3 regions of the Pseudomonas urmiensis genome follow, and region 1 is predicted to be linked to each of the others. Evidence: riboswitches for the same ligand, from Rfam matches in the RefSeq annotation. Region 1 holds a riboswitch; each other region holds the start of a gene.

Region 1 (9,807 bases):
GGAGCGCTATCTGCGCGAAGGCCAGTACATTCCCGAAGGTGGCCTTGAGGCATTGAAGTCATTCGATGCGATCTTCTTCGGCGCCGTCGGCAGCCTGGAGGTAGCCGACCATGTCTCGCTGTGGGGCCTGCGTCTGCCGATCTGCCAGGGCTTCGATCAATATGCCAACGTGCGCCCGGCGCGGGTCTTGCCGGGGGTGACCAGCCCGCTGGCCAAGGGCAAGGCGATCGACTGGGTGATCGTGCGGGAGAACTCAGAAGGTGAGTACTCCGGCAGTGGCGGACGGGTGCATCAGGGCCTGCCGATCGAGGTCGCCACCGAGGTATCGACCTTCACCCGCGTCGGTGTCGAGCGGATTCACCGTTTTGCCTTCGAGCTGGCCCGCAGCCGCCCGGCCAAGCACCTGACCCTGGTGACCAAATCCAATGCCCAGCGCCATGGCATGGTGCTGTGGGATGAGGTGTTCGCCGAAGTCGCTCAAGATTATCCGGACGTGCGCACCACCCGTGAGCTGGTCGATGCGGTGACCACCACCATGGTGCTCAAGCCTGAGCAACTGGACGTGGTGGTGGCCACCAACCTGCATGCCGACATCCTCTCCGACCTGGCCGCCGCGCTGTCCGGCAGCCTGGGTATCGCGCCAACCGCCAACCTCAATCCAAGCCGCGATTTCCCCTCGATGTTCGAGCCGATCCACGGTTCGGCCTTCGATATCACCGGCAAAGGCGTGGCCAACCCCATCGCCACCTTCTGGACGGCGGTGATGATGCTCGAGCACCTGGGCGAAACGGCGGCGGCGGCTGAATTGATGTCTGCCATCGAAGCGGTGACCGAGAGCGGCCTGCACACCCCGGACCTGGGCGGCAAGGCCACTACCCGTGAGGTCACCGATGCGGTGCTGGCGCTGATCCGCCGCTGATTCGCGCGACTTGCGCTGCGGGGCCGGTAACCGCCAGGCCCCAAGGCACTCCTGAACAAAAACAACAATCAGGGCCAAATAATGAAACGCATGCTCAGCAAGCTGTACGTGCAAGTCCTGCTCGCCGTCATCATCGGTGCCATCGTCGGCGTGCTCTGGCCGCAGACCGGCGAGGCGCTCAAGCCGATTGGCGATGCCTTCATCAAACTGATCAAGATGCTCCTGGCACCGGTGATCTTCCTCACCGTGGTCACCGGCATCGCCCGCATGGAAAACATGAAAGAGCTGGGGCGGGTGGGCTTTCGCGCGCTGATCTACTTCGAGGTGGTGTCGACCCTGGCGCTGGTGATCGGCCTGGTGGTAGTACAGGTGTTCCAGCCGGGCGCAGGCATGAACATCGACCCGGCGAGCCTGGATAGCGGTAGCATCGCCAGCTACACCGCCGCTGCCAAGCACAGCTCGTTCCTCGACTTTGTTCTGGGGATCATCCCCGACACCGTGGTCGATGCCTTTGCCAAGGGCAATATCCTGCAGATCCTGTTGTTCTCCATTCTGCTTGGGGTGGCCCTGGCCAAGGCCGGTCCGAAGGCGCAGCTGTTCGTCGACAACCTCGACAGCTTGATGCGCGGCATGTTCGTGGTGGTCAACATGGTCATGCGCCTGGCCCCGATCGGGGCATTCGGCGCGATTGCCTTCACCATCGGCAAGTACGGTTTCGAGTCGCTGTTCTCGCTGGGCAAGCTGATGGCCTGCGTGTACCTGACCTGCTTTGCCTTCGTGGTGGTGATCCTCGGGCCGATCTGCCGCTGGGCTGGCTTCAGCTTGTGGAAGTTCCTGCGCTTCATCAAAGAGGAGCTGTTCACCGTGCTCGGCACCAGCTCGTCTGAATCGGTACTGCCGCAGATGATCGCCAAGATGGAAAAGGCCGGAGTGTCCAAGCCGGTGGCAGGGATGATCATTCCCTCGGGGCTGACCTTCAACCCCGACGGCCAGGCGATCTACTACACCATCGCGGCGATTTTCATTGCCCAGGCGACCAACACGCCGCTGAGCTTCAGCGATCAGCTGATCGTGCTGGCGGTGTTGATGTTTACCTCCAAGGGCTCGGCTGGGGTGACGGGGTCGGGGTTCATTATCCTCGCAGCGACCCTGGCTTCGCTGGGCACGATCCCGGTGGCTGGGATGGTCTTGCTGTTGGGCGTGGACCGGTTCATGTCCGAGGCGCGGGCGATTACCAATACCATTGGCAACGGGGTCGGGACGCTGGCGATTGCCAAGTGGGTAGGTGCGCTGGATAAGGACAAGTTGCGCGAGGCGATGGAGGGGGAGGTGTCGGTGAAGCAGCAGGAGTCTGCTGCTGGCACCGTTCTTTTGCCTGAGCGATCGGTGTAAGGGGGGCCGCTGCCAGGGGCTGCAATGCAGCCCCGATTCTTCAACCCTGCTTCACAATCAACGCCACCCCCGGAAAATACTGCCCCAGCTCGTTATGCAACTTGCGATAGGCATACGGGAAATACCACGCCAGCACACACGCCGTGTGCTTTTGCAGATCATCCACCAGGTCCTGCAGCTCCTCGGGGCTGGCATGCTGTCCTGCCTTCCACGGGCTGATGAACAGCGCGCCGGCCTTGAGCTGACTGGGGTAGGCAATGGGCTTGGCCAGCGCCGTCGCCTCCTGCAGCGCCGCGTTCAAATCCAGCCGGGCAATCCGCGGCCAACGCTGGCTGGCACGCAAATGAATCGACTCCTCAGCATTGCTGATGGACAGATCACAGCGCCCCTCACGCTCGCCCTCATCACGCTGCTTCTTGCTCTGGTACTGCTCCAGCGCCACCAGTTCAGCCTGCCAGGCCGCCGCAGCCAGCATGCCGACGTTGGCCGCCGCGCCATGCCAGTAAGGCGCCTCATTGTCGCCCTGGACCTGATTGAAGCGGTCGATGCAGTCGACCCAGCGCTCCAGTGCCGGGCGCAGGAACTCCAGGCGCGGGTTGTTGATGATCAGACCTTGCATGCTGCGCTCTCCTTATCGTTATTGGTCGCGTTCAGCTGAGGTTAATGGCTATGTGATATCACTGCTGGCAGTCTGGCACAAGCTGCCGGATCGGCCATTGATCCAGGCCAAATCGGCCTTGTTTCATTGACGCTCCCGGTGCAACCCTCTAACCTTCGCGGCGTGTTTCAGGTGCCCTGCAGGCTGCGGTCTGGCGGGGTGAAACTGGGAAGCCGGTGGTATTCCGGCGCTGCCCCCGCAACGGTAGGTGAGTCAAGGTCGCGCATGGCCACTGGGTTGAATGACCCGGGAAGGCGCGCGGCGCAGAAGCCCGCGCTTCGCTCACGAGCCCGGAGACCGGCCTGTTACTGCCAATGGCATCACGGAGGGTGATGCGCGGTTGCCTGTGGCGTGGGTCACGGCGCCTGCGTGTTCTCCGTTTGCCTGCCTATCGATCTGTCGCCGCGCCCTTGCGTGCGTCGCCAGCCAGCGGAGAACCCTGATGAGCGAAACCCCCGAACGTGACGAACGCCACCTGGCGCGCATGCAGCGCAAGAAGGCGATCATCGACGAGCGTATCGCCAATTCCCCCAACGAATGTGGCCTGTTGCTGGTGCTGACCGGCAATGGCAAGGGCAAGAGCAGCTCGGCCTTCGGCATGCTGGCCCGGGCCTTGGGCCATGGCATGCAATGCGGCGTGGTGCAGTTCATCAAGGGCCGTAACAGCACCGGCGAGGAGCTGTTCTTCCGCCGCTTCCCCGAGCACGTGCGCTACCACGTGATGGGCGAGGGCTTTACCTGGGAAACCCAGGACCGCCAGCGCGATATCGCCGCCGCCGAAGCCGCCTGGGCGGTCTCGCGCCAATTGCTGCAAGACCCATCGATTCAATTCGTCGTGCTCGACGAGCTGAATATCGCCCTCAAGCACGGCTACCTCGACCTCGATCAGGTACTGACCGACATCCAGGCCCGTCCGCCCATGCAGCACGTCATCGTCACCGGGCGTGCGGCCAAGCCGGAGATGATCGAGCTGGCTGACACCGTCACTGAGATGAGCATGCTCAAGCACGCCTTCCAGGCCGGCATCCGGGCGCAGAAGGGCGTGGAACTATGAGCCAAACCCGGCATTGTCCGGCGGTGCTGATCGCGGCACCGGCTTCCGGCCAGGGCAAGACCACGGTCACCGCTGCCCTGGCACGCCTGCACCGTAACCTTGGGCGTAAGGTCCGGGTGTTCAAGTGCGGGCCTGACTTTCTCGACCCGATGATTCTCGAACGCGCCAGTGGTGCCCCGGTGTACCAGCTGGACCTGTGGATGATCGGCGCCGAGGAAAGTCGCCGCCTGCTCTGGGAAGCTGCGGCCGATGCTGATCTGATCCTGATCGAAGGCGTCATGGGGCTGTTCGACGGTACCCCATCGAGCGCCGACCTGGCGCGCCATTTCGGTGTGCCGGTGCTGGCCGTGATCGACGGCACGGCCATGGCCCAGACCTTTGGTGCGCTGGCGCTGGGGCTGGCGCGTTACCAGGCGGACTTGCCGTTTGCCGGGGTGCTGGCCAACCGAGTCGGCAGCCTGCGGCACGCCCAGTTGCTCGAAGGCAGCCTTACTGAAGGCCTGCGCTGGTATGGCGGGCTGTCTCGTGAGCGCGGCATCGAGCTACCCAGCCGTCACTTGGGGCTGGTGCAAGCGAGCGAATTGAACGATCTGGACCTGCGTCTGGACGCCGCCGCCCAAGCGCTGGGCTCCAGTTGCGATGCAGCGTTACCGCCGCCTGTAGCGTTCGACGCCCCTCAACGCGCCGCAGCAGTGCCTTCGCTGGCCGGCCTGCGCATTGGCGTGGCCCAGGACGAGGCGTTCGCCTTCACCTATGGCGCCAACCTCGACCTGTTGCGCGAGATGGGCGCCCAGCTTGAATTGTTCTCACCACTGCACGACCGCCAGTTGCCAGCGATAGACAGCCTGTACCTGCCAGGTGGCTATCCAGAGCTGCACCATCAGGCACTGGCGGCCAATGCGCCGATGCTGGAAGCGATCCGCGCCCACCATGCCCAGGGCAAGCCGCTGCTGGCCGAATGTGGCGGCATGCTGTACTTGCTCGATGCACTGACCGATGTCGCTGGTGAGCGTGCGCCACTGCTTGGCCTGCTGCCCGGCGAAGCGGTGATGCAAAAGCGCCTCGCCGCCCTGGCCTTGCAGGCGGTCGAGTTGCCGGAAGGCACCTTGCGCGGGCATACCTATCACCATTCCCTGACCACCACTGCGCTCGAACCCATCGCTCGTGGCTTGAGCCCCAACGGCGGGCGTGGCAACGAGGCGGTCTATCGCCTGGGGCGCCTGACGGCGTCGTACGTGCACTTCTACTTCCCCTCCAACCCTGACGCGGCGGCGGCGCTGCTGCGACCATGAGCGAGCACGCCTTCAGCGCGGCCGAGCGCGCCGCGGTCTACCGGGCCATTGGTGAGCGCCGCGACATGCGCCACTTTACCGGCGCAGAGATCGCCCCGGAGCTGCTTACACGCCTGCTCAACGCTGCTCACCAGGCGCCAAGCGTCGGCTTGATGCAGCCTTGGCGCTTCATCCGCATCAGCCAACGCGAACTACGCGGGCGCATCCAGGCCCTGGTCGAACAGGAGCGGGCGCGCACCGCCGAGGCGCTCGGCGAGCGCTCCGATGAGTTCATGAAGCTCAAGGTCGAGGGCATCAACGACTGCGCCGAAGTGCTGGTCGCGGCGTTGATGGACAACCGTGAGCCGCACATTTTCGGCCGCCGCACCTTGCCAGAAATGGACCTTGCCTCACTGGCCTGCGCCATCCAGAACCTGTGGCTGGCGGCGCGTGCCGAAGGCCTGGGGATGGGGTGGGTGTCGCTGTTCGACCCGCAGGCACTGGGCGAACTGCTGGGCATGCCAGCCGGTGCCAAGCCAGTGGCGGTGCTGTGTCTGGGCCCGGTACAGGCGTTCTACCCAGCGCCGATGCTGGTCATGGAAAACTGGGCCGAGCAACGCCCGTTAAGCGAGATGCTCTACGACAACCAATGGGGAGAGCGCCGATGAGCGTGGCCTTGCTGACCGTGGCCGGGGTGGCCGTGGACGCTTTGCTGGGTGAACCGCAGCGCCGCCATCCGTTGGTGGCCTTCGGCAATTTCGCCTCGCGCCTGGAACAGCGGCTCAATGCCGGCGGCAGGGGCTGGCGCAGTCACGGGGTCAGTGCCTGGTTCCTGGCGGTGGTGCCGCTGACCCTGCTGGCGCTGATCCTGTCCTGGTTGCCCTACCTCGGCTGGCTGGTCGAGGTGCTGGCGCTGTACTGCGCGCTCGGCCTGCGCAGTTTGGGCGAGCACGTGCTGCCAGTAGCCGAAGCCTTGCGCCGTGGCGATCTGGATGAGGCGAGAAAGCGCGTGGGTTATCTGGTCAGCCGCGAGACCCGTGAGCTCGACGAGCCCGCTGTGGCCCGCGCAGCCACCGAATCGGTGCTGGAGAATGGCAGCGATGCGGTATTTGCCGCGTTGTTCTGGTTCATCGTCGCTGGTGCTCCCGGTGTGGTGCTGTATCGCCTGAGCAATACCCTCGATGCCATGTGGGGTTATCGCAATGAGCGCTTCGAGCGCTTCGGCTGGGCGGCAGCGAAAATCGATGATGTGCTCAACTATATTCCCGCACGCCTGGTGGCCCTGACTTATGCATTGTTGGGCAAGACCCGCCTGGCGCTCAGTTGCTGGCGTCAGCAGGGGCCGCTGTGGGACAGCCCCAACGCCGGGCCGGTAATGGCCGCTGGCGCTGGTGCGTTGGGGGTCGAGTTGGGTGGCCCTGCGGTGTACCACGGCGAACTGCACGAGCGCCCGCGCCTGGGCCAAGGCCCGATGGCCGATGCCGATGCTATCGAGCGTGGCTGGAGCCTGGTGCAGCGCGGCGTCTGGCTGTGGCTGCTGGTGATCTGCCTGGGAGGCTACCTCAATGCTTGAACACGGAGGCCGCTTGCAACGGGCCGTACGCCACTACGGGATTGCCCGCGAGCAGTGGCTCGATCTGTCCAGCGGCATTGCCCCTTGGTCCTACCCGATCCCGCCCATTCCCGTTGAGGCCTGGGCGCGCTTGCCTGAGGCCGAAGATGGCCTGGAACAGGCGGCGCGACGTTACTACGGGGCCGAGCACCTGCTGGCGGTGGCTGGCTCGCAGGCGGCGATTCAGGCGCTGCCACACTTGCGTGCGGCAGGTCGGGTCGGGGTGCTGGGGCCTTGCTATGCCGAGCACCCGTACGCTTGGCAACGTGCTGGCCACCAGCTGGTGGAGCTTGACGATGAGCAGGTCGAACAGGCGCTCGACAGCCTGCAGGTGCTGCTGCTGGTTAACCCGAACAACCCCACTGGACGCACTGTACCGCGCGAGCGCCTGCTCGACTGGCATGCCCGCTTGGCCCGCCGTGGCGGCTGGCTGGTGGTCGATGAAGCGTTCATGGACAACACCCCAGAGCACAGCGTGGTCGACTGCGCCGAGCGTGCAGGGTTGATCGTGCTGCGTTCGTTCGGCAAGTTTTTCGGATTGGCCGGGGTGCGCCTGGGCTTCGTCATGGCTGAGCCGAGCCTGCTGCTGCGCCTGGCCGAGCTGCTGGGGCCGTGGACGGTTGCCGGTCCGACCCGAGTGCTCGGCCAAGCGTGCCTGGCCGATGAGCAGGCTCATGTCGCGCAGATCGTCAGTTGCCGGCAGGCCAGTCAACGCCTGGCAAGCCTGTTGAATGATGCAGGTCTGACGCCAAGCGGCGGTTGTGACTTGTTCCAGTACATCCGTGGCGAGCAGGCCGCGCGCCTGCATGACTTTCTCGCCCAGCGCGGCATTCTCGTGCGCGTGTTCGAGCACCCTGCGGCGGTGCGCCTCGGCCTGCCTGCCAGCGCGGCGGACGAACAGCGCCTGCGCTTGGCGCTCGATGATTACCAGAAGGAATCGGCATGACCACCCTCATGGTGCAAGGCACCACTTCCGATGCCGGCAAGAGCACGCTGGTCACCGCCTTGTGCCGCTGGCTGCTGCGCCAGGGCATTGCCGTGGTGCCGTTCAAACCGCAAAACATGGCCCTCAACAGTGCGGTCACCGCCGACGGCGGCGAGATTGGCCGCGCCCAGGCGGTGCAGGCCCAGGCCTGTCGGCTGGCGCCGCACACCGACATGAACCCGGTGCTGCTCAAGCCCAACAGCGATACCGGCGCCCAGGTGATCATCCACGGGCGGGCGGTCACCAGCATGAACGCCGTTGCCTACCACGACTACAAAGCCATCGCCATGCAGGCCGTGCTAGCCTCGCACCAGCGGCTGGCGGCTGCGTACCCGGTGGTGATGGTCGAAGGTGCCGGCTCGCCTGCCGAGATCAACCTGCGCGCTGGCGACATCGCCAACATGGGTTTTGCCGAGGCGGTCGACTGCCCGGTGATCCTGGTGGCCGACATCAATCGCGGTGGGGTGTTCGCCCACCTGGTCGGCACCCTGGAGCTGCTCTCGGCCAGCGAGCAGGCGCGGGTCAAAGGCTTTGTGATCAATCGTTTTCGCGGTGACATCGCCCTGTTGCAGCCGGGCCTGGACTGGCTCGAACAGCGCACCGGCAAACCGGTGCTGGGCGTGCTGCCGTATGTCACCGACCTGCACCTGGAAGCCGAGGACGCCATTGACGTGCGTCAGCCGAGCAAGGCTGCGCAGGTGCTCAAGGTGATCGTGCCGGTGCTGCCGCGGATCAGCAACCACACTGACTTCGACCCGCTGCGTCTGCACCCCCAGGTCGATTTGCAGTTCATCGGGCCGGGCGAGCCTATCCCGCCCGCCGACCTGATCATCCTGCCGGGCTCCAAGAGCGTGCGCGCCGACCTGGCGCAGTTGCGCGAGCGCGGCTGGGACAGCGCCATCGCGCGCCACCTGCGCTACGGCGGCAAGCTGATCGGTATCTGCGGCGGCTTGCAGATGCTCGGTGGCCAAGTGCGAGATCCGCTTGGCCTGGAAGGCCCACCGGGTACCAGTGCCGGCCTGGGCCTGCTCGACTACGTCACCGAGCTTGAGGCCGAGAAACAGCTGCGCAACGTCTGTGGCACCTTGCAGTTGGAGCAATCGGCGGTTGCCGGCTATGAGATCCACGCGGGGGTGACCCGTGGCCCGGCCCTGGAGCAGCCTGCCGTGCACCTGGCCGATGGCCGCTGCGACGGCGCGATCAGTGCCGATGGGCAGATTCTCGCCACTTATTTGCACGGCCTGTTCGAAGGTAGCCAATCGTGCGCCGCGCTGTTGCGCTGGGCCGGCCTGCAAGCGGTGCAAAGCATCGACTACGAGGCCCTGCGCGAACGCGATATCGAGCGCCTGGCCGACCTGATCGAGCAACACCTGGACACCGCGCACCTGCGCCAATTGTGTGGAGTCGCCTGAAATGCGCAACCTGATCCTTGGCGGTGCCCGCTCCGGCAAGAGTCGCCTGGCCGAACAACTGGCCCAGGACTCGGGCCTGGCGGTGACCTACATCGCCACCAGCGAGCCGCTCGATGGCGAGATGAATGCGCGGGTGCAGCTGCATCGCCAGCGCCGCCCCGATCACTGGGCGCTGATCGAACAGCCGCTGCAACTGGCCGCGGTACTGCGCGCCGAGGCGGCGCCAGGGCGCTGCCTGCTGGTGGACTGCTTGACCCTGTGGCTGACCAATCTGTTGATGCTCGAGGACGACCAGCGCCTGGCGCAAGAGCGCGACGCGCTGCTCGACTGTCTGCAAAGCCTGCCGGGCACGATCATTCTGGTCAGCAATGAAACCGGCCTGGGCGTGGTGCCCATGGGCGAACTGACCCGCCGTTATGTCGATCTGGCCGGCTGGCTGCACCAGGCCGTAGCCGAGCGCTGCGAGCGCGTGGTGCTTACCGTTGCCGGCCTTCCTCTGATGCT
Region 2 (9,807 bases), 1.7 Mb from region 1:
ATCTGCTCTTCACGAGTCGGTTTCTGGTCGCAAGCGGCGAGGGCGCCGAGCAGGAGCAGGGGCAGCAGCAGTTTGGGCAGGCGGATCATCGACAGGCAGGCCTTGGGCGCGGTAGAGGCGGCCAGTTTACCGGTTTTTCCCTCGCTAGCAGCACACGCCAGCCTGTCGGAATCAGGCCTTTTTCCCGACTTTGATTAAACGCATGGTTTTTGACACGACCTGCCCGCATACACCTGAATAGACCGGGAATCAGGGGCTTAGGCCCTTGTCTGGCAATCGGGGAGAAACGTTATGAAAAGGTGCATGGTGCAGGGCGACATGCTTGCAGATCGCACGTGCGAGCAGTATCCGACGGTTACGTTGTGCGAGGCGTGCATTCGCGAGGACGAGCAGTCAGGGCCAAACCGGCAAATTCTTGTAGTCGAAGGCGCCAGCGACGGCGCGCTCGATGACACCTGTGAATGGTGCGGCCACCCAGCATGAGCCCAACCATTTTCGGTGGCGCTGACGGTGCGCGGCTGATCGCCAGGCAGGGCCGCCAGCGCTCGGTGCTGTTCGTTTCTGCAGGCCTGCTGCAGCCGAAAAAACGCGATCACTCGCTGGCGCGGCGGCAACTGTACTTGAACTACGGTGCCCTGGGCCTGGCCACGCTGTGTGAGGTCAATGGCCTGGATACGCTGATGGTGCATGGCGAGCATGAACACCCCTCGGCGCTGGTGCAGCGCCTGCACCAGCAGGGGCGGATCAGTGCCGATACCCAGGTGCTGCTGTCGATCCCAAGTTTCTATGCCCTGGAGTGGTCGCGTCTGTTCTGTGAGGCAGTCAAGCGTGCCGACCGGGGGGCACGGATTGTGGTCGGTGGACGTTGGGTCACAGGTCCGGACAAGGCTTGGCTGCAGGGAGTGCTGCCGCACGCGGATCTGATCGTTCAGGGGGTAGGCGAGCAGCTCCTGCCCGGCCTGCTGGATTTCCAGGGGCAATGGCAGGCACCCGCTGATTGCGGTCTGAATCATCGCCTGGTCGAAGGCTTTGCACGCTATCAGCCAAGCATTGAAACCTCTCGCGGCTGTGGCCGCGGCTGCGCGTTCTGCGAAGAACGAGCGATACCACTGGAAGACCTCAAGGCGCCAACGCTGATCGTCAAGGAGCTGCAACGCATCATCGCCGACTATGGTGATCAAACGGTGCGTCCGTACTTTCAATCATCCTACCTGGTGCCTAAGCGACGCTGGGCCGAGCAGCTTGCCGATCAGGTCCAGCGCGCGGGCATCGACGTCGCCTGGCGCTGCGAAAGTCGGGTCGACAGCGTCAAGCCCAATGCGGTGGCTGCTCTGGCGGCGGCCGGCATGAAAGTGATCGACCTGGGGCTTGAGTCGGCCTCGCTGCAGCAGCTTAGGCACATGAACAAGGCGCCTGAGCCAAGGCGCTATCTCGACGCGGCCAGCGAGCTGCTCGAAACCTGCGCCAGCCACGGCATCTGGGTCAAGCTCAACGTGCTGCTGTATGCCGGGGAAACGGCGCGCACGCTGGATGAAACGCGGCGCTGGCTGGATGCCCACGCCCAGTACTTCAAAGGCCTGTCGGTGGGGCCGGTGGTGGTCTATGGGCCGAACAGCCATTGCGCAGATTTTCTACAAGAGCTGCGTTTGCTCGGCGCATCGCCGGTTGACCCTGCCAGTGCCCAGGCCGGTGGCGTGACCCAGATGCACCTGAGCGCTGAGCTCAGTTCCGAGCAGGCCGAGCTTGAGAGCCTGGCATTGTCCAGGCGCTACATGACGCAAAGCGACTACTTTGATCTGAAGTGTTTTTCCTATTACCCACGCGATTACAGCCATGCGCAGTTCGAACGTGATGTGGCCGCCTGTGATGTATCGCGGCTGCCTTTTCGCCTGCCGGCGTGATTGGCACGCGACGGTTTGATTGATTAGCTAAGGATGAGCCCATGTATGAGAAAGATGTCAAAGACTATGCCCGCGAGCAGGAACAGCGGGTATCGCGGCTGGAATACCGCGTGGTTTCGCACAACGATGGCCGTTCTGGCGGTCGCCAGGGTCTGATGCGCGACTATGCAAGGATTCTCTATTCTTCGTCGTTCCGTCGCCTGCAAGGCAAGATGCAGCTGCTGTGGATCGACGCCGGGCGCTTCAATCGCAATCGCTTGACCCACAGCCTTGAGGTCGCGCAGATCGCCCGCTCGATCGCCAGCGACCTGGAACTCAAGGACACGGTGGTCGCCGAAGCCGCAGCACTTGCCCACGATATCGGCAACCCGCCGTTTGGCCATCACGGTGAAACCGTGCTCAATGAGCTGTGCCAGAGCTGTGGCGGCTATGAAGGCAACGCCCAGGCGTTTCGCATCCTGCGCACCTTGGAGCGCAAGCACCATGCCTACGACGGATTGAACCTGAATGTGCGCACCCTGATGGGAGTGACCAAGTACTTCCATCTTCGCCAAGACGACCCGAAGAAATTTCTCTATGACGACGATCATGCGTTTTTAACTGGCGAGCTGGCCAAGCACGATGTGCAGATCGTCAAAAGCATCGATGCCGAAATCATGGACCTGGCCGACGAGATCGCCTACGCCGCGCATGATCTGGAAGACGCCTTGAGTTTCGGGTTGATCAGCCTTGGCGAGATCCTGCACGAGTTCAAGATCAGTGAAAAGTTTTCCGACGCCTACGACACGATCGAGCGCCTGGCCAAGGAGGTCCAGAACGATGCCATGCAGGCTCGCCGTTCCGGGTCGTCAGAGGAATACGCCATGGTGTTGAAGAAGGAATTGACCTCCAAGATCGTCAATACCCTGTGTGAAGATATCGGACTGGTCGGCGGCAAACTTGGCTACAAGCAGCACGGTAAACTGGCCGAGGGCCTGAAGAAACTGCTGTTCAAGGCCATCTTGCGCAAGAAGGACGTGCAACTCTACGAAAAGCGCGGCGAGCAGGTTATTCGCAGGCTGTTCGAGGTCTATACCGATGAACGCTACAACAAGGACAACATGCTCCTGCCGCCAGAGCTGCGCTCGGTCCAAGGGGACCGCAAACGTCTGGTGACTGACTATATCGCCGGCATGATGGACCTTTACGCCATGCAGGAATACGAGCGGTATTTCGGCAAGGGCAGCCTTGATGGTTATTACTTCAAGTAGGCGCCAACCAGGGCCGAGGTGCCGCCTGGAATCAGGTGATTTGCCAAGGCCCTGCCAATCGCGTAGAAAACCGCCTTTGCCCACGGCCTAGAGTGCAATGAATAGCTGGACGATCACCTCGGTAAACCCTGATGCCATCGATGAGGTAGTGTCCTTTGTCGATAGCGCCCGCCGTGCGCTTTTTCCCATGCTGGCGGGAGCACCACTGCCTGCTGACCTCGGGCGTTTTGCCGCAACTTACCTGGACGGCGACGGCCACTTTCTGATCGCTCGTGACCAAGCTCGCTTGGTCGCAGCCATTGGCTATCTGCCTTACGACCAGCGCTTTGCCCAACTCAATTATCGCGGGGTGAACACGGTTGAGATCGTCAGATTGTTCGTCCTGCCGGACTATCGCCGCTGTGGTCTGGCTCAGGCGCTGTTCCAGGCGTTGCGCGAATGCGCGGTGAACGCCGGGGTCGAGCTGCTGTACCTGCATACTCATCCGTTCTTGCCGGGGGCGATCAGCTTCTGGGAGCGCCAGGGGTTCGAGATAATCGATGTCGAACAGGATCCGCTTTGGCGTACCACCCATATGCAGTTGTCGCTAAGCTAGCGCTGCGCTTCAGAACCCACCCGTCAAAGGGAACTCGACCGCCAAGCGAATCTGATCGGCATCCAGCTCGGCTTGCGCGGTATTGCCCCGATGCATGTTGTGACGCAGCGAGAAGGCAGTGCCTTTGGCCTTGCCGCTTTGCACTACGTAGCGCGCTTCCAGATCACGCTCCCAGTGCTTGCCGCCCTTGCCATAGCCCAGGTACGCATAGCCGCCATGCTGATCGACATGGCTGCCATCGATATCGAAGCCGCGTACATACAGCGCGGTCAGGTTCAGCCCGGGCACGCCATAGGCGCCCATGTTCAGGTCATAGCGCGCCTGCCACGACTTCTCGTTGGGGGCGTTGAAGTCGGACAGCTGCACGGCGTTGCTGATGAAGATCGCGCCGCGGGTGACATAGTCGAACGGGGTGTTGCCATCGACCTGCTGCCAACCGAGGCTGAAGCCGTGCGGCCCGTGGTTGTAGCGCGAGACCAGGCTCCAGGTGGTGTTGTCAATCTGCCCGGAGAGGGCTTTGCCGGTGTCGCTGGTGCGGTACAGGTTGAGATCCAGGCTCAGGCTGCGCCGATCATCCAGGGCATGGCTGAGGGTGCTGCCCAGGTAGTGTTGGTTCCAGCTGTCCTCATAGCGCGAAGTGTAGAGACTGGCGCTGACTGCGCTGCTCGGGTTCCACACCGCACCGGCCAGGTCGAAGCTGTTGCCCTTGCGTGCATTGGAATAATTCACCACGAAGCCTTGATTGTGACTGGAGGCGTTGCGGTCGGTACTTTCGGTGAAATGCCCGGCGACCAGCTTGAGGGTGTCGATCTCGTTGCTGGTAAGGAACAGTCCGGTCGCGGTCTCGGGCAGCAGGCGACTGTCCGAGGAGCTGAAAACGGGCGTCTTGACTCGCTGCTCGCCATAGGACAGCACTGTGTTGGACAGGCGCAGCTTGAGCGCCGCGCCGCCACGGCTGTACTCGTTCTTCGGGTGGCCCTGATTGTCCACGCCCAGCAGGCGCGCTTTGCCGGCGCGGCCGCCGCCGCTGTCGAGCTGCACGCCGAGGTAGGCATGGGCATCGACGCCGACGCCGATCAGGCCTTGGGTGAAGCCGGACTGCACGCTGCCCATCAGGCCGTAGGCCCATTCCTCGGCTTTACCGTTGCGTTCGCTGCGCGGCTTGTAGGCGTTGCGCGCGCTGCTGTTGCTGCCCCCATGACGGTAGTCGCGCTGGTCGAACACGCTGCGGTTGAGCAGGCTCCAGGTGCTGTCTTGGACAAAGCCGTTGGACTGCGACTGGGCAGACTCAGCCGCGGCCAGGGCGCTGATGCCCAGCCAGGGCAGCGCCAGGGTCATGCGTAGCAAAGGGCTCATTGACCAGCCTCCAGTTTCTCCAGTTGCACCTGCAGGCGGGCTTTGGCGCGGGCGGGGAGGTTGTCTGGCAGCGACTGAGTATGCCCGGTCGGCTCGCCGACCTGGATCAGCATGACCATGCCCATGGCCAGGTGTGGAATGCACTGGATGCCGTACAGCCCCGGTACCCTGAAGGTCTGCTCGACGGGCTGGTTGAGCTTGCTCTTGAACGGCTCGGCACCGGTGGGCAGCAGGGTGGCGATGCTGGCTGCGTTGTGCCCGTTCTGCGTAGGCAAGAAGCGCACGCTGTCGCCCGGCGCGATGCGCAGATGGTCCGGCTCGTAGACCATTGCGCCGTCGGCGCCACGGTTGAGCATTTTCACTTCATGGACTTCAGCCAAGGCCTGCGGGGCGAGCAGGGCGCTAGAAAGCAGCAGGGCAAACGGGCGCAACAGCATAGCGAGAACTTCCAGGTTCAGGGGGCGCGAAAGCGCAGGATGCGCGCGCCGTCGTAAGGGTCGGTGAGGTAGTGGGCGTGCACGCCAAAGGTGCTCAGCAGACGCTCAGGGGTGAGCACCTCAAGTGGCTTGCCAAGCGCGACCAGACGGCCCTGGTCGAGCACTGCCAGACGGTCGCAAGTCAGTGCCTGGTTGAGATCGTGCAGCGCGACCAGGGTCGTTACCTGCAGCGCCTGCACCTGTTGCAACAGGCTCAACTGGTGCTGGATATCCAGGTGGTTGGTCGGCTCGTCGAGCAAAAGCACCTGCGGTCGTTGCGCCAAGGCGCGGGCGATGTGCACGCGCTGACGCTCACCACCCGACAGGCTATGCCAGAGCCGCTCGCGCAAGTGCAGCGCATCGAGGTTGAGCAAGGCCTGTTCGACGATGCTGCGGTCGTCTTTAGAGAACGGCGCGAGGGCCGACAACCACGGCGTGCGGCCGAGGGCCACGGCATCGTAGACGCTGATGGCGTCGCTGGTGTCGGCTTGTTGCTCGACCAGGGCCAGGCCCTGTGCAACCCGGCGCCGGGGCATCTGCGCCAGGGGCTCGCCAAGCAATTGCACCGTGCCGCTACTGGGTTTGAGCAAGCCGGCCAGAAGTTTGAGCAGGGTCGACTTGCCCGAACCGTTGGGGCCGACCACGCCCAGGGTTTCGCCAGGGATCACTGCCAGGTCGATGTCTTGCAGCACCGTGCGCCCGCCCAGGCGCAAACTGAGGCCCAGGCAGGACAACGGCGCCACCTGCAAGGCTGTCATTATCGTCATGGGCGCCCCCTGCGGCTGACCAGAATCAACGCGAACACCGGCGCGCCAATCAGCGCCGTGACCACGCCCACCGGGATCACCTGGCCGCTGATCAGCGTGCGCGAAAGGATATCGGCGCTGATCAGAAACAGCGCCCCGCCCAGGGCACTGGCTGGCAGCAGGCGGCTATGCCCGGGGCCAAGCAGCAGGCGCAGGGCATGCGGGATGACCAGCCCGACAAAGCCGATGGCGCCGACGATCGACACCATCACTGCGGTCACCAGTGCTGCGCAGCTGATCAGCAGCAATTGCGTGCGCCGGACCGGGACGCCCAGCGAGGCAGCCGAGTCGGCGCCGAAGGTGAACGCGTCCAAGGCGCGCCGATGCCACAAGCACACCGCCAGCCCCAGCAGGGCGACTGGCAACGCCAGCCACACCGAAGGCCAGCGCACACCGCTTAAGTTGCCCAGCAGCCAGAACAGAATGCCCCGCGCCTGTTCAGCGGTTGCCGACTTGGTAATGAGAAATGCCGTCAGCGCGCTGAACAGCTGCGAGCCTGCGATACCGGCAAGAATCACCTGGGCGTTGCTGCTAGTGGGGCCACTGGCACGCGACAGCAGCAAGACCAGGCCAAAGGCGGCGAGGGCGCCGATAAAGGCGCCACCGGACATCGTCAGCGCCGCACCGCCCAGACCGAGCAGGCCGACTGCCACCGCGCCGGTCGAGGCCCCGGCCGACAGACCCAGCAAATAGGGTTCGGCCAGCGGGTTGCGCAGCAATGCCTGGAGGATCACCCCGCAGGTTGCCAGCCCGGCGCCGCACGCCGCGGCGACCAGGGTGCGGGTGAGGCGATAGTTCCAGATGATGCCGGCATCGATCGGGTCGACCGGGTAGCCGGCGCTCCACAACTGGTTGGCCAGCACCTGATAGACCACGCTTGGCGACAATGGCGTCTCACCGATGGCGATGCCCGCCAACAGGGCCGCGACCAGCGCGGCCAGGGCCAGGGCGGTGTAGGGCAGCAGGCGGATCATGGTTGCGCGGCTTTACCGGAGGCGAAGGCGCTAGACAGGGTTTCCAGGCCACGGAACAGGCGAATACCGGCCTGCATGGCGTCGGCGTCGAGAACGACGATCCGCCCTTGCTTGACCGCATCCATGTTCTGCGTGACCGGGTCGTTGCGCAAGAACTCCAGTTTTTTCTGGTAGTCATCGGCTGGGAAGCGGCGACGGTCCATGCGCGCGATGATCAGCCAGGTCGGGTTGGCCTTGGCCAGGGTTTCCCAGCCGACCGTGGGCCACTCTTCGGTGGACTCGACCACATTGCGCACACCCAGGGTTTGCAGCATGAAGTCGGCCACGCCTTGGCGACCGGCGACGTACGGGTCGATATCCAGGTCGGCACTGGAGAACCAGAACAGCGCCGAGGTGTGCGACAGGTCCTTGCCGGCCAACTGCTGCTTGGCGTTGTCCAGGCGCGCCTTGAGTTCGGCATTCAGTGCGCTGCCGCGCGCTTGCACGTCGAAGATCTCGGCCAGCTGGCTGACGCTCTTGTAGATGCTGTCGATCTGGAACGGTTGCAGGCGGGTGCCGTCGGCGCCGACCAGGTTGTCCTTGCCTTCGCAATCGGAGGGCAACAGGTAGGTGGGAATGTTCAGCTCGGCAAATTGCTCACGGGTGCCGACCACGCCCTGGGCGCCGACCATCCACTCGAATTGTACCGCCACCAGTTGCGGGCGCTTGCCGACCACGGCCTCGAAGCTTGGGTCGTTGTCAGCCAGGCGCTCGACCTTGTCGTTCTGCGCTTTGTACTCAGGCAGGACATTGTTGAACCACAGCGAAGTGCCGGCCAATTTTTCGCCCAAGCCCAATGCGTAGAGCATCTCGGTGCCCGCCTGGCCGATGGTCACGGCACGCTCGGGGGCCTGGGCAAAGGTCTGCGGTGCGCCACAGTTGTCGACCGTCAACGGGTAGTGGGTGGCGGCGGCTTGGGCCAGGCCGGTCAGACTCAGGCCGGCGAGCAGGGCGGCGAAACGAGGCAGCATGATGGGGCGATCTCCTATCGAACAGTTCACGGAATGAACGCACGGACAGGCATCGCCGAGCCCGTTGCGCAAGGCAACAGGCCACACCCTGGCAAGGGTGGAGATGACCATCCCGGACACCCCGCCGGTTGGAATATGTAGGCCGGCAGGTCTCCTGACTGGTGCGTCTGCGCCCGGCTCCAGCCTTCCCGGATCAGCGGATCCAGTGGCATCGATGGAGCGGGCTCGGCACCTACAGTTGCGGGGGCAGTTCCAGTTGGCCTGCATGAGGGCAGGCCGGGGATTCCCTATTATTTCCGTGGTGGAAACCGGCGGGCGGCATGGTAGACCATCAGGCCGCCGGGTGAAACGCTTTTCACAGGTACTTGAGCCAGGCGATGTCGCGCCGGCGCGCCTTGAGCCGGGCGAACCAGCGCACTGGCAAGTACAGCGAGACCGCCAGCAGCAGCGCTGCCAGCCACACCGCGCCGATGCTGTCGAAGCCGAAGTAATCGCCGTGGTTCAGGCCAAACAGGGCCACGCTGGCCAGGTACAGCAGCTTGAGCACGTACAGGTGCAGCAGGTAGAAGAACATCGGTGCGGCGCCGAACACCGCCAGGACACTGATCCAGCGTGCCTGCCCGGCGCGCTCGAAACCACGCAACAGCAGCAGGCCGGCGCCCAGGGTCAGGGTCAGGAACAACAGCGACGGTGGGTACTTGGTGATGTTGAAGAAGCTCATCAGCGTTTGCGTCAGCGTCGGGTAGCTGCTCCACGGCGCTTCGCCATAGCCGTTGAGCATGCGCAGCACGAGAAAGCCCAGCAGGGCCAACGCACCGACCAGCAACAACCGGTGCTGACGCTCGCCAGCATCGCTGGCGCGGGTGAACCATGGGCCCAGGCCATAGCCGAGGGCGATTACCCCGATCCACGGCAGAACCGGGTACGAGGTGCGCAGGCGCAGGCTGTCAGAGAACTCCAGCCAGCCGCGGTCATGCAGGATCGCCCACGGCACATGCATCCACGACCCTGGCGCGAAGTGCAGGCCGTCGAGCAGGTTGTGCCCGGCGACGATCGCCGCGCCCAGGGCGATCAGGGCAGGGCGTGGCAGCCAGACCAGCAGCGACAGGGCGATCATGCTCACGCCAATGGCCCAGATCACCTGCATGTAGATCACGCTGGGTGGCAGCTGGAAGGTCCAGGCGAAGTTGACCAGGGTGAACTCCAGCACCACCAGGAACAGCCCACGCTTGAACAGGAACGCCGAGACATCGCCCCGGCCCTGGTATTTTTCGCCATACAGCCAGGCGGAAAGACCGGTCAGCAGGACGAACACCGGCGCGCACAGGTGAGCCAAGGTCCGGCTGAAGAACAGCGACGGGTCGGTGGCGTCGATGGCCATGGGGTCGCTGACCTGGCGATGCAGGAAGAAGGTTTCACGCACGTGATCCAGGAGCATG
Region 3 (9,807 bases), 1.7 Mb from region 1:
CGAACTTGGCGCGCACCAGCGAGGCGTTGGCCGAGACATGCCATTGGTTGGCCAAGGCCAGTTCCACGCTGGCTTCCAGGCCGTTCGAACTTTGCTGGCCAGCCTGTTGTGGCTGGTGGGTGATCGGGTTGTCGACCAACAGTTTCTTCTTGACGATGTGATACGCCGCCAAGGTCCACTCACCGCGGCCGTCCCAGAAGCGCTGCTTGAGGCCCAGCTCGGTTTGCTTGGACTTGGTCAGGTCGTAGTCCATCTGCGTCGGGCTGAGGCTGACCAGGTTGTTCACGCCGTCCTCGCTGGTGGAGTACTGGCCATACAGCGACAGGTCGTCGGTGACGGCGAACACCAAGCCTGCGCGCCAGTTGCCGCCATTGAGGCTGCGGTCGCTGCGGCTGCCATCGAGCAGGTTGTCGCGGTCGATGTGGTTCTGGTCGCGGCGAATCCCGGTGACCAACGACAGGCGCTCGGTCAGTTGGGTGCGGTTCTCGGCGAACAGGGCGAAGGTGTGGGTGGTGCTTCGGGTGCGCGGGCGCAGCGCGCTTTGGCTGTCGAACCAGCCGGGCGCTGGGTCCCACGGGTCGATGTAGTCGCCGCCGATGTCGTTGTAGGGGGCGTTGTTGGTGAGCTTGAAGCGGATCTTGTTGTACTCGGCGCCGACCACGGTCTTGCTGGCCAGGCCGAACAGCGAGTGGTCGAAGGTGAAGCTTTGGCGATCGCCGATCTGCTCCTGGTTGTGCTTGATCTCAAGAAAACCATTGCGCAGCAGCTGGCCTTGGGCTGCGTCCCAGTTGTAGTTCTCGGCATTGCGCCAGTGTCGACGGCTCTTGATGTAGTACAGCTGGTTGCTGGCGCTGACGTTGTCGCTGAGGGTCCACTCGGTGTTCAGGCGGGTCCACTCATCGTGGTAGCGCAGCACGTCGTTGCGCACGTTGTAGTTTTTCTTGCGCAGGCTGTCGCGGTAATGACCGTCGATCAATGGCGTGCCGAAGTAGTTCATCGGCTCGGCATCGCCGCGCTCGTGGGCGAGGGTGAAGCTCAAATCGTCCGTGGCATCGAAGCGCAGCGCGGCGCTCAGGGCCAGGTTGCGCGAGTCGCCGCGGTCGACGTAACCGTTGCCCTGTTGTTTGTTCAGGGTCATCCGGTAGCTCAAGCGCTCGCTGAGGCTGCCGCCGCTGTCCAGGCCAAGCTGGGAGCGGTCCCAGGAGCCATAGCCCAGGCGCAGGTGATTGCGGATCTCGCCTGCGAAGGGTTTTTTCGGCATCACGTTGACCACCGCACCGGTGGCGCCTTCACCGTAGAGCACCGAGGCAGGGCCACGAATCACGTCGATACGCTCGACCATCCACGGATCGACCGGGAAGGTCTGGGTGCCTGCGCCGGTATACAGCCGGGCACCGTCGAACAGGGTCATTACCGAGCCGTGGCCGGTAAAGCCGCGTGCCGAGAGCGCGGTGCCGCCATCGCCTGGGTTGCCGATGAAGGTGATGCCGGGCGAACGGCTGACGGCGTCTTGCACGGTGAGGTTGCTGCGTTGCTGGATCTGTTCGGCGCTGATGCTGCTGGTGCTGGCCGGGGTTTCCAGGGCGCTCAGGCCCAGGCGTGAGCCTGCTTGGGTCGGCGTGGCCAGGTCGACGCGCGGTTCGTCGCGCACGTCGGTGATCGCTGTCGAAGGCAGGGCCAGCACTGCGCGTTGAGGTTCATCGGCCAGGGCCGGAAGGGAAACGGCCAGGCAGGCCGCCAGGGTGTGAAGCTTGCTTGTACGGGACATGTCGTTCCACTGCTGCAGGAAGAAATGGTTCCCGGTGGAAACAACGCAAAGACGAGCACGCACGGGCGCAGGCGCGCACGCGCAAACCGGCCTGCGCCCGCCCACCGCGGGTTTGCCAACTGAAGCTTCAGGCCGGTCTCCGGGCTTGCGAGGATCAAGAAACCTTCACCTTCCCATGCATGCGCACAGTGGTCTGTCGAAGATTTCGCTCGCTTACCGTTGCGGGGGCAGCGCCGGACTTGTCGTGAACACGACGCACCGGCTTCCCGTTTCACCCTGCGCACGGCGGCGCAGGACACCTGAAACTGGCGCGCATCTGACCACCGAATGCAGGGGGCGTCAACGCAGCGCAGTAGGAAATTTCTGTGATGGGACGCAGGTTTATGAGTTTTTACTGATTTTTTTTCGAACTTTTCACATTCAGCGTGCCTCGAAGCGAGCGATTCCCATCAACATTCACGTCATGGAGACTTCCGCGAATGTCCACCCGTAATCTGCTGCGTCACTCTTGCCTGCTTGCCCTGTTGGGCGCTCCCCTGGCGGCCTCTGCCGCGCCAAGCACCGATCCACTGTTCACCTTCGGTGTGCTGGGTAGCTACGACAAGTTCAAGTATGAGGGCGGCTCGCAGTCCGAGACCGATCACCTGGGCCAGGGCGGTGTATTCGCCAACTTCGGCAACAAGATGACCGCTGAATCCGGCTTGATCTATCAGGTTGGCGCCGAGGCCAAATATGGCAAGAAGAACGACAACAAGCTCAAGGAAGCCCAGATCGACCTCGACCTGGGTTGGCGCGCCGCGCTGGATGCGCGCAACTTCGTCGACATCACCGTCGGCGGTGGCTATGACTGGTCGCGCTTTGAGCCTGAGCTCAACGACCTGGACACCGAGCTGACCTACAAGTCGCCGTTCGCCAAGGCTGCGCTGGGCTACAACCATCAGTTCGATGCCGCGACCCTGCGCGTTGAAGTGGGCGCACGGCACACGATCGATGGCCGCGCCAAGCTCAAGGTGGATGATTTTGGCAGCGACACCGTCGACATGAAGGACCGCACCAATCCGTATGCCGAGGTCAGCCTGCTGATGAACCAGCAAGGCGGCATGCCGATCTATGCCGGGGTTTACTACACCCGCACCGAGTACAAGCTCGATGAGGATTCGCCGGTAGCCGATAACACCAAGCTCAAGCGCGATGAGTTTGGTGTCAAGGTAGGTCTGGCGTTCTGAGTTAGGCGTCAGGTAGCTGTTGCCTGCACCGGCCCCTTCGCGGGCTTGCCCGCGAAGAGGCCGGTACAGACAGCGCAAAATGCTGCTGTTAGCGTCCGCGCCGCCGGGACACCCGCGCCTCGATATTCTTGCGCCCGATCAACAGCGCAGGCTTCTCCACCACCGGCTCGTCGGCCAGCCATTTGTACATCACCAAACAATCCACCAACCCCAGCCGGGCATGCCGATAGGCCTTGGGCAGGCGCCCGACCGTTTCGAACCCCAGCGTGTGCCAGAGCGCCACGGCCACCTCGTTAGTGGCCACCACCGAGTTGAACTGCAGGGCGAGAAAACCTTCTTGGCGCGCCAACTTCTGCGAGTGCTCGCACATCAGCTTGGCCACCCCGCGCCCGCGTGCTGCCGGGCAGACCATGTAGCCGCAATTGCCCACGTGCGCGCCGGGGCCAGCGGCGTTGGCCTTGAGAAAGTACGACCCGAGCAACTCACCGTCCTGTTCTGCCACCAACGTGCGCAGGGGCAGCTCCAGCCACAACTGGCGTGCCTGTTCGGCATTCAGCTGCGGGTCGTAGGCATAGGTCTCGCGGGCTTGGACGATGCTCTGGAAAGTCGGCCAGAAGCGTTCGAAGTCTTCCGGGGTCATGGGGCGGATGTGAATCATGGCGGTTCCTGCGCAGGCTTGGCCGCCAAGTCTGGTGGGCGCAGCGTCGCCGCGCAAGGGCGGCGACGCTGGCTGGGGTTTACTCGCTGGTCTTGCCCACCGCATCCAGCGCGCGCGCCGAGTAGACCAGCGCCGCCCCTGCGTTCATCGCCACCGCCACGCCCAGCGCCTCGGCGATCTCCTCGCGGCTGGCGCCGTGCTTGACGGCCTGTTGCGAATGCACCGCGATACAGCCGTCGCAGCGGGTCGTCACGGCCACGGCCAGGGAGATCAGTTCGCGGGTCTTGGCGTCCAGGTGGTTGGTCTTGGCCCCGGCGCCGCTGGCGGTCATGTAGCCGGCCACGGTATCGGGCGACAGTTGCTTGAGATCGCCGATGCCGGCCATCAGCTGCTTACGGTAGGCGTCCCAGTCCATCATGCTCATTGTCTTCACCTTGTGGGGTTTACGGCAGGAGCTTTCAGGCTAGTCGAATGTGCGCGGCGAGGAGGGGGGAAGATGGTCGGAAAAAACTACGACTTACGAACCTGTCGACACCGTGGGAGCGTCTGAGTTGGCTCCCACGTTGCCCAGCAGGGGTTCAGATGTAGATGAACAGCAACAGCAATGCTGCCACCACTGCCCATTTCTCCAGGTAGTAGCGCATGCGATTACGCTTTTTCAGCGCCTTGCCGCGTTCACGGATCTTGTAGATGCGGGTGAACAGGCGGTTGATGCCGCCAGTCTTGTCATTGGCATTGTTGGGCGCCGCAGCAGCGGCCATGACATTGCGGCTGAACCAGCGATTGAACGCGGTCGCCCAACGGTACTTGAGCGGCCGCTCGACGTCGCAGAACAGGATGATCCGGTTGTGCTCGGTGGTGTTGGCGGCGTAATGGATGTAGGTCTCGTCGAACACTACTGCCTCGCCATCGCGCCAGGAATACTTCTCGCCGTCCACGTCGATGTAGCAGCCATCGTCGTTCGGCGTGTCCAGGCCTAGGTGGTAGCGGTACGAGCCGGCATACGGGTCGCGGTGGCGCACCAGCTTGGCGCCGGGCGGCAGGGTGGCGAACATCGCCGCTTTAACCGTGCCGATACCCTGCAGCAGCTCGGTGGTCCGTGGGCACAGGTTCATAGCCGAGGGGTGGCTCTCGCCATACCACTTCAGGTAGAAGCGCTTCCAACCGGTCTTGAAGAACGAGTTGAAACCGACATCGTCATAGTTATCGGACTTCTTGATCTCGCCCACGTGCAGCAACTGCTGGGCTTCCTCGCGGATTTCCTGCCAATGGTCCTTGAGCGGTTGCAGCTCGGGGAAAGACTCCACCGGCAGGTAAGGCTTGGCCGGGTGCTTGGAGAACAGGTACAGGAAGCTGTTGACCGGAGCCAGGAAACTTGAGTGATCGCCCAGTTGGCGAGTCAACTTGTGTCGTACCCGACCGCGTAGGTGAACATAGGCGATCGAGAGAACGAAGATCAGTACGAGTGCAATTTTCATGAACGGATACTTGTCGAAAATGGCCATGCGCCATGGCGTAAGCGCGCCAGCATAAACAATCGTCGTAGGACTTTGTACCTCTTGTTACATCCAATCGGGGTGACTTTGGTTCAATGGCCTACCGATTGCGCAAACGTTTCAACTGGTTTTTTGCCGATTTATAGACTAGGGAAGCGGTACACTCAGGTTCGCCTTCACCCATCAGGAATGCCCATGGCCAAGGAAGCACGCCCCACTGGCAGCCCTTTCAAACGTCTGTTTTTCGCCCTGTCACTGAGCGAGGCGCAGCATCGTGCAATTGCGCAATGGCGACGTGAGCTGGGTTTACGCAGCGGTAAACCGGTGCCGGCAGAAAACTTCCACCTGACCTTGCTGTTTCTGGGGGATGTCGACGCGGCGCAGCTGCCGGCGTTGTGTGCGGCAGTCGATAGCATTGCCCGTCCGCAGGCGCCGCTGCGCCTGGTGCTGGACCGGTTGCAGGTGTGGCCGCGCCCTGGCGTGTTGGTGCTCGAAGCTGAGCAAACTCCCCCAGCGCTGCGCCAACTGGTCTATGCGCTGGAGCAGGCGGCGCTAGCGTTGGGGATTGCCCGCGAGTCGCGCGAATACCGCCCGCACCTGACCTTGGCACGGGAGTTCCGCGGCCAGCTGCCAGAGGCCGCCAGCGCGCCGGAGTTTTTCCTCAGTGCGCGCCACTTCACCTTGTACGAGTCACGCAAGGGCCGCTACTGGCCACTGGCGCAGTGGCCCTTGCTGGACTGACCCAGGCCTCAGAACTGCGGCGTGTACTTGACCGTCAGCATGAAGTTGCGCGGCTCGCCGTAGTTGTTGCTGCCATTGAGCTGGTTGAAGCCCGCTACCCAGTACTTCTTGTCGAACAGGTTGTTGGCGTTGACCGCCAGGTTGACTTCCGGGGTCAGCTGATAGGCAACGCGTGCGCTCCACACGGTGTAGCCGGGCACGCTGTAGGTACGTTCGTAACCGAGGGTGTGGCTTTGCGTGGTGAAGCCCAGGCCGGTGCTCCAGCGCTGGTCATCCACCGGTAGCTGATAGTCGGCCCAGGCGCGCAGCATGTGCTTGGGCGTCCACTGGCTGAACACGCGGCCTTCTTCGTCCGGGTCGTCAAGGAATTTGGTGGTGTTGTAGGTGTAGCCGGCAAACAACTGCAGGCCGCTGAGCACTTCGCCGCTGATCTCGGCTTCTACGCCCTGGCTGCGGACCTTGCCGGCGGCCGTGGAGCAGTACCAGTCGTCACAGGCAAAACCCGAGGCGGTATCGGTGACTGCGCGGTTTTCCTGATCGTAACGGAACAGCGCGATCGATGTGTTGATCCGTCCGTCGAGCAGCTCGGCCTTCAGGCCGGTTTCATAGTTACTGCCGATCACAGGCTTGAGCGGGGTATTGCCGACCGCGCGTTCGGTTTGCGGGATAAACACGTCGGTGTAGCTGGCGTACCAGGCCCACTCGCGAGTCAGGTCGTAGACAAAGCCCGCGTACGGGGTGACTTGCCCGGTTTCGGTCATGCGGCTGGTGGGATAACGATTGCCCGGATCGTTCGGGCCATTGAAGTCGATCGAGTCCCAGCTGTAGTCGAACCAGCTCACGCGGGTACCCAGTACCAAGGTCAGGTCCTCGACTGGCTTGACGCGCCAGGCGCCGTACAGGCCCTTCTGGCGGATGTCGTAACTGGCCTTGTTGGCGCGGCCCATGTTGCTTGCCAGCAAGCTGTCACGGCTGGGTTCCGGGCGGCCATGGTCGATGTCGAAGATGCTGTCATCGGGGTCGGCGGCAAAGTTGCGCCAGTAGGCATCGTCCGAGGTCAGCTTGGAGTAGTTGCCACCGACGGTCACTTCGTGTGCCACGGAGCCTGTGTCAAAGTGCCCGACCAGGTTCATGTCCAGGCCGATCTTGGTGTTGTGGAAGTCGGTGATCCAGTCGGCATAGGTGATGCCAGTACCATCGGGCTTCAGGCCCTGGCCGGTGGTCTGTACGCGCTGGTGGGTCGAAGTGTTGGTCTCGTCCATGCGAATGGCCGCGGCCTTGTAGGTCCAGTCGTCGTTGAAGCGGTGCTCAAGGTCCAGGTAATAGGTGGTGACGTCGGTCTCGGCGCGGCTCCAGCGGGCGCCGGTGTAGGTCGAACGCGACACGTTGGCCGGCTTGCCGTCGGCGTAGCGGGGAATACCACGCAGCATCGGCCGGGATTGCTCGCGGCTGTAGCTGATGCCGCCGCCGATGGTAGTGGCATCGCTCAGGTCGATGTCCAGGGCGCCATACAGCGAGTGGGTCTTGCCCCACTGGTAATCGATGAAGCTGTCGCTCTGGTCTTCATCGAGCACCATCCGCCCGCGCACCTTGCCGTCGCTGGTCAACGGACCGCCAGCGTCCAGCTGCAGGCCATAGTGATCCCAGGAGCCGGCCTTGCCGGTAATCGCCACGGTGGGTTTGGCCTGGCCGCGCTTGCGCACCAGGTTGATCGCGCCACCTGGGCTGCCGGTGCCTTGCAACAGGCCGGAGGCGCCGCGCAGGACTTCGACGCGGTCGAAGAACACCAGGTCCTGGGTCGCCCAGTTGCCCAGCGAGTAGTTGTTGCGCGGGATGGGTACGCCGTCGTACTGCCAGTCATCGATCTGGAAGCCGCGCGAGGTGATGACCATGCCCGGGCCGATGCCCTGGGCACCGACCAGGCCGGTGGTGTGGTTGAGCGCGTCTTTGAGGTCGGTGATGCCCTGATCGTCGAGCTGCTTGCGGGTGATCACCGTCACCGACTGGGGGATTTCTTTAAGGGTGTGCGTGCCTTTGCCCAGGGTCACTGCGCGGGCCGCATAAGAGCCACTGCCTTCGCTGGTGGCGTCGAGATAGTTGTCGGTGACACTGGTCGCGCCCAGCTCCATCACGTCCTCGCCAGCGCTGGCCGGGGCCACGCTGAAGTGGCCACTGGCGCTCACCCGCAACTGCAAGCCGCTACCGGCCAGGGCGGCCTGCATGGCCTGTTCGGCGCTCATCTGGCCGACCACGGCCGGGGCCTGCTTGCCGCGCACCAGCGCCGGTTCCAGGGCAATGATGTGGCCGCTCTGGCTGGCGATGCGATTGAGCGTGGTGGCCAGGCTCGCGGGCGGCAGGTTGAACGACAGGGTCTGCGCCTGGACCAAGGCACTGAAGCTGCTCAGAGCGACGACGAGGGGCAGGGCGCGGGGCCAGTTGTTGTGCACGGTGTACTCCCGATTTAGAGGTTGGCTGTCAGGAGATAGGTGGGACGAAATTTGAAAACCGGACACCATTACGAATGATTTGCAAAAATATTTTCATTATTGGCGTTTTGGCCCGATCAAGGTCAGCCACGGACCATAGCGCTTGACCTCGATCGGCAGGGCCTCGCTGAGTGCGGCCAAGGCGTGTTGCGGCTGGTCCAGGGTGAATACCCCTTGTACGCGCAAGGTGGCGATATCCGGGGCCACGCGGATGTAGCCACGCTGATAGGGGCGCAGCGCATCGACCACCGCCTGCAGCGGCTCGTCGAGCACTTCCAGGCGGCCATCGAGCCAGGCCGCGCGCTGCTGTTGCTCGCTGGCCAGAGGTTCGATGCCGGTGGCGCGCAGCAGCGCAGCCTGGCCCTGTTGCACGTCCAGCTGACGGCCATCGACAAGGCTGGCGCGCACGCTGTGTTCAAGCACTACCACCCGCGTGGCGTCGAGCTCCTGGCTGACCAAAAAGCGTGTGCCAAGGGCCTGCAGCTGGCCTTGCGCAGTGCGCACGCGCAGCGGCCGCTTAGGATCGGGCGCCACCTGGATCACCAGTTCACCGTGGCGCAGCACCAGCAGACGTTGTTCGGCGTCGAACAACAGGTCGACGGCACTGGCGCTGTTCAGGCTCAGGTGGCTGCCATCGTCCAGGGTGAAGCTGCGCCGCTCGCCGGCGCCGGTATGCAGATCGGCCATCCAGTCCTGGGCGGTGTCACTGCGCCAGCCTGCCCACAGGCCGCCACCCAGCAGGCCAAGGCCGGCCAGGCCGCGCAGTACTTCGCGCCGCGACTGTGTGGGCTGCAGCAGCAGGTTACGCGCGGTACTGGCTTGGCCCGGCGCGCGTTGATCGAGCGTGCGCAGCGCCGCGCACGGGCGAGCCAGGCGTTGTTGCAGGCGATCCCAGGCCTGCTGGTGGCGTGGGTCCTGCTCCAGCCACTGCTGCAGGCGCTGCAACAGGGCGGCATCGGGGCTGCGCGCATTGAGCTCGACCATCCAGTCGATGGCTTGTTCGCTGATGCTGTCCAGCGTGCGCGCGCTCATGGTTGCAGCTCGCACAGGTAGCACTGGCGCAGGGCCTGTTTCATGTAGCGGCTGACGGTGCGCTCTGACAGCTGCAGCTTGCTGGCGATCTCGACATAGCTCATGCCATCGAGCTGGCTGTAGAGGAAGGCGGTCTTGACGATTGCAGGCAGGCCATCGAGCACTTGGTCGATGGTCAGCAAGGCTTCGATCAAGAGCAGCTGCTCTTCGGCCGAAGGGGCGACCTGCTCGGGCAGCAGGGCCAGGCGTTCGAGGTAGGCCTGTTCCAGTTGACGGCGGCGGTGGCGGTCGAAGATCAGCCGCCGGGCGATGGTCGAGAGGTAGGCGCGTGGTTGCTCGATGCTGTCCGGATCGACCCGCGCCCCGAGCATCTGGCAGAACGCTTCGGCCGCAGTGTCTT

The links. Region 1 has a riboswitch for cobalamin ahead of cobO (cob(I)yrinic acid a,c-diamide adenosyltransferase). Riboswitches for the same ligand answer to the same signal wherever they lie in the genome.
Region 2: another riboswitch for cobalamin. It lies ahead of HU737_RS08175 (ABC transporter substrate-binding protein); the one in region 1 lies ahead of cobO (cob(I)yrinic acid a,c-diamide adenosyltransferase).
Region 3: another riboswitch for cobalamin. It lies ahead of HU737_RS08185 (TonB-dependent receptor); the one in region 1 lies ahead of cobO (cob(I)yrinic acid a,c-diamide adenosyltransferase).

What each region holds. Positions count from the first base shown of each region.
Region 1 covers NZ_JABWRE020000001.1:3,542,341-3,552,147, reverse strand. Annotated here, with positions in the region: gene HU737_RS16020 (tartrate dehydrogenase) at 1-919, shown strand, start outside; gene HU737_RS16015 (dicarboxylate/amino acid:cation symporter) at 1,001-2,311, shown strand; gene HU737_RS16010 (hypothetical protein) at 2,352-2,930, opposite strand; cobalamin riboswitch at 3,083-3,289, shown strand; gene cobO (cob(I)yrinic acid a,c-diamide adenosyltransferase) at 3,412-4,023, shown strand; gene HU737_RS16000 (cobyrinic acid a,c-diamide synthase CobB) at 4,020-5,315, shown strand; gene bluB (5,6-dimethylbenzimidazole synthase) at 5,312-5,962, shown strand; gene cbiB (adenosylcobinamide-phosphate synthase CbiB) at 5,959-6,867, shown strand; gene cobD (threonine-phosphate decarboxylase CobD) at 6,860-7,852, shown strand; gene HU737_RS15980 (cobyric acid synthase) at 7,849-9,303, shown strand; gene cobU (bifunctional adenosylcobinamide kinase/adenosylcobinamide-phosphate guanylyltransferase) at 9,305-9,807, shown strand, end outside.
Region 2 covers NZ_JABWRE020000001.1:1,840,796-1,850,602, forward strand. Annotated here, with positions in the region: gene HU737_RS08135 (hypothetical protein) at 1-89, opposite strand, end outside; gene HU737_RS08140 (B12-binding domain-containing radical SAM protein) at 480-1,901, shown strand; gene dgt (dGTP triphosphohydrolase) at 1,943-3,151, shown strand; gene HU737_RS08150 (GNAT family N-acetyltransferase) at 3,249-3,746, shown strand; gene HU737_RS08155 (OprD family porin) at 3,756-5,102, opposite strand; gene HU737_RS08160 (pseudoazurin) at 5,099-5,539, opposite strand; gene HU737_RS08165 (ABC transporter ATP-binding protein) at 5,557-6,345, opposite strand; gene HU737_RS08170 (FecCD family ABC transporter permease) at 6,342-7,358, opposite strand; gene HU737_RS08175 (ABC transporter substrate-binding protein) at 7,355-8,368, opposite strand; cobalamin riboswitch at 8,496-8,696, opposite strand; gene HU737_RS08180 (acetyltransferase domain-containing protein) at 8,724-9,807, opposite strand, start outside.
Region 3 covers NZ_JABWRE020000001.1:1,851,248-1,861,054, forward strand. Annotated here, with positions in the region: gene HU737_RS08185 (TonB-dependent receptor) at 1-1,768, opposite strand, end outside; cobalamin riboswitch at 1,882-2,086, opposite strand; gene HU737_RS08190 (outer membrane beta-barrel protein) at 2,248-2,994, shown strand; gene HU737_RS08195 (GNAT family N-acetyltransferase) at 3,083-3,652, opposite strand; gene HU737_RS08200 (carboxymuconolactone decarboxylase family protein) at 3,732-4,076, opposite strand; gene lpxO (lipid A hydroxylase LpxO) at 4,231-5,130, opposite strand; gene thpR (RNA 2',3'-cyclic phosphodiesterase) at 5,344-5,889, shown strand; gene HU737_RS08215 (TonB-dependent siderophore receptor) at 5,898-8,336, opposite strand; gene HU737_RS08220 (FecR family protein) at 8,433-9,407, opposite strand; gene HU737_RS08225 (sigma-70 family RNA polymerase sigma factor) at 9,404-9,807, opposite strand, start outside.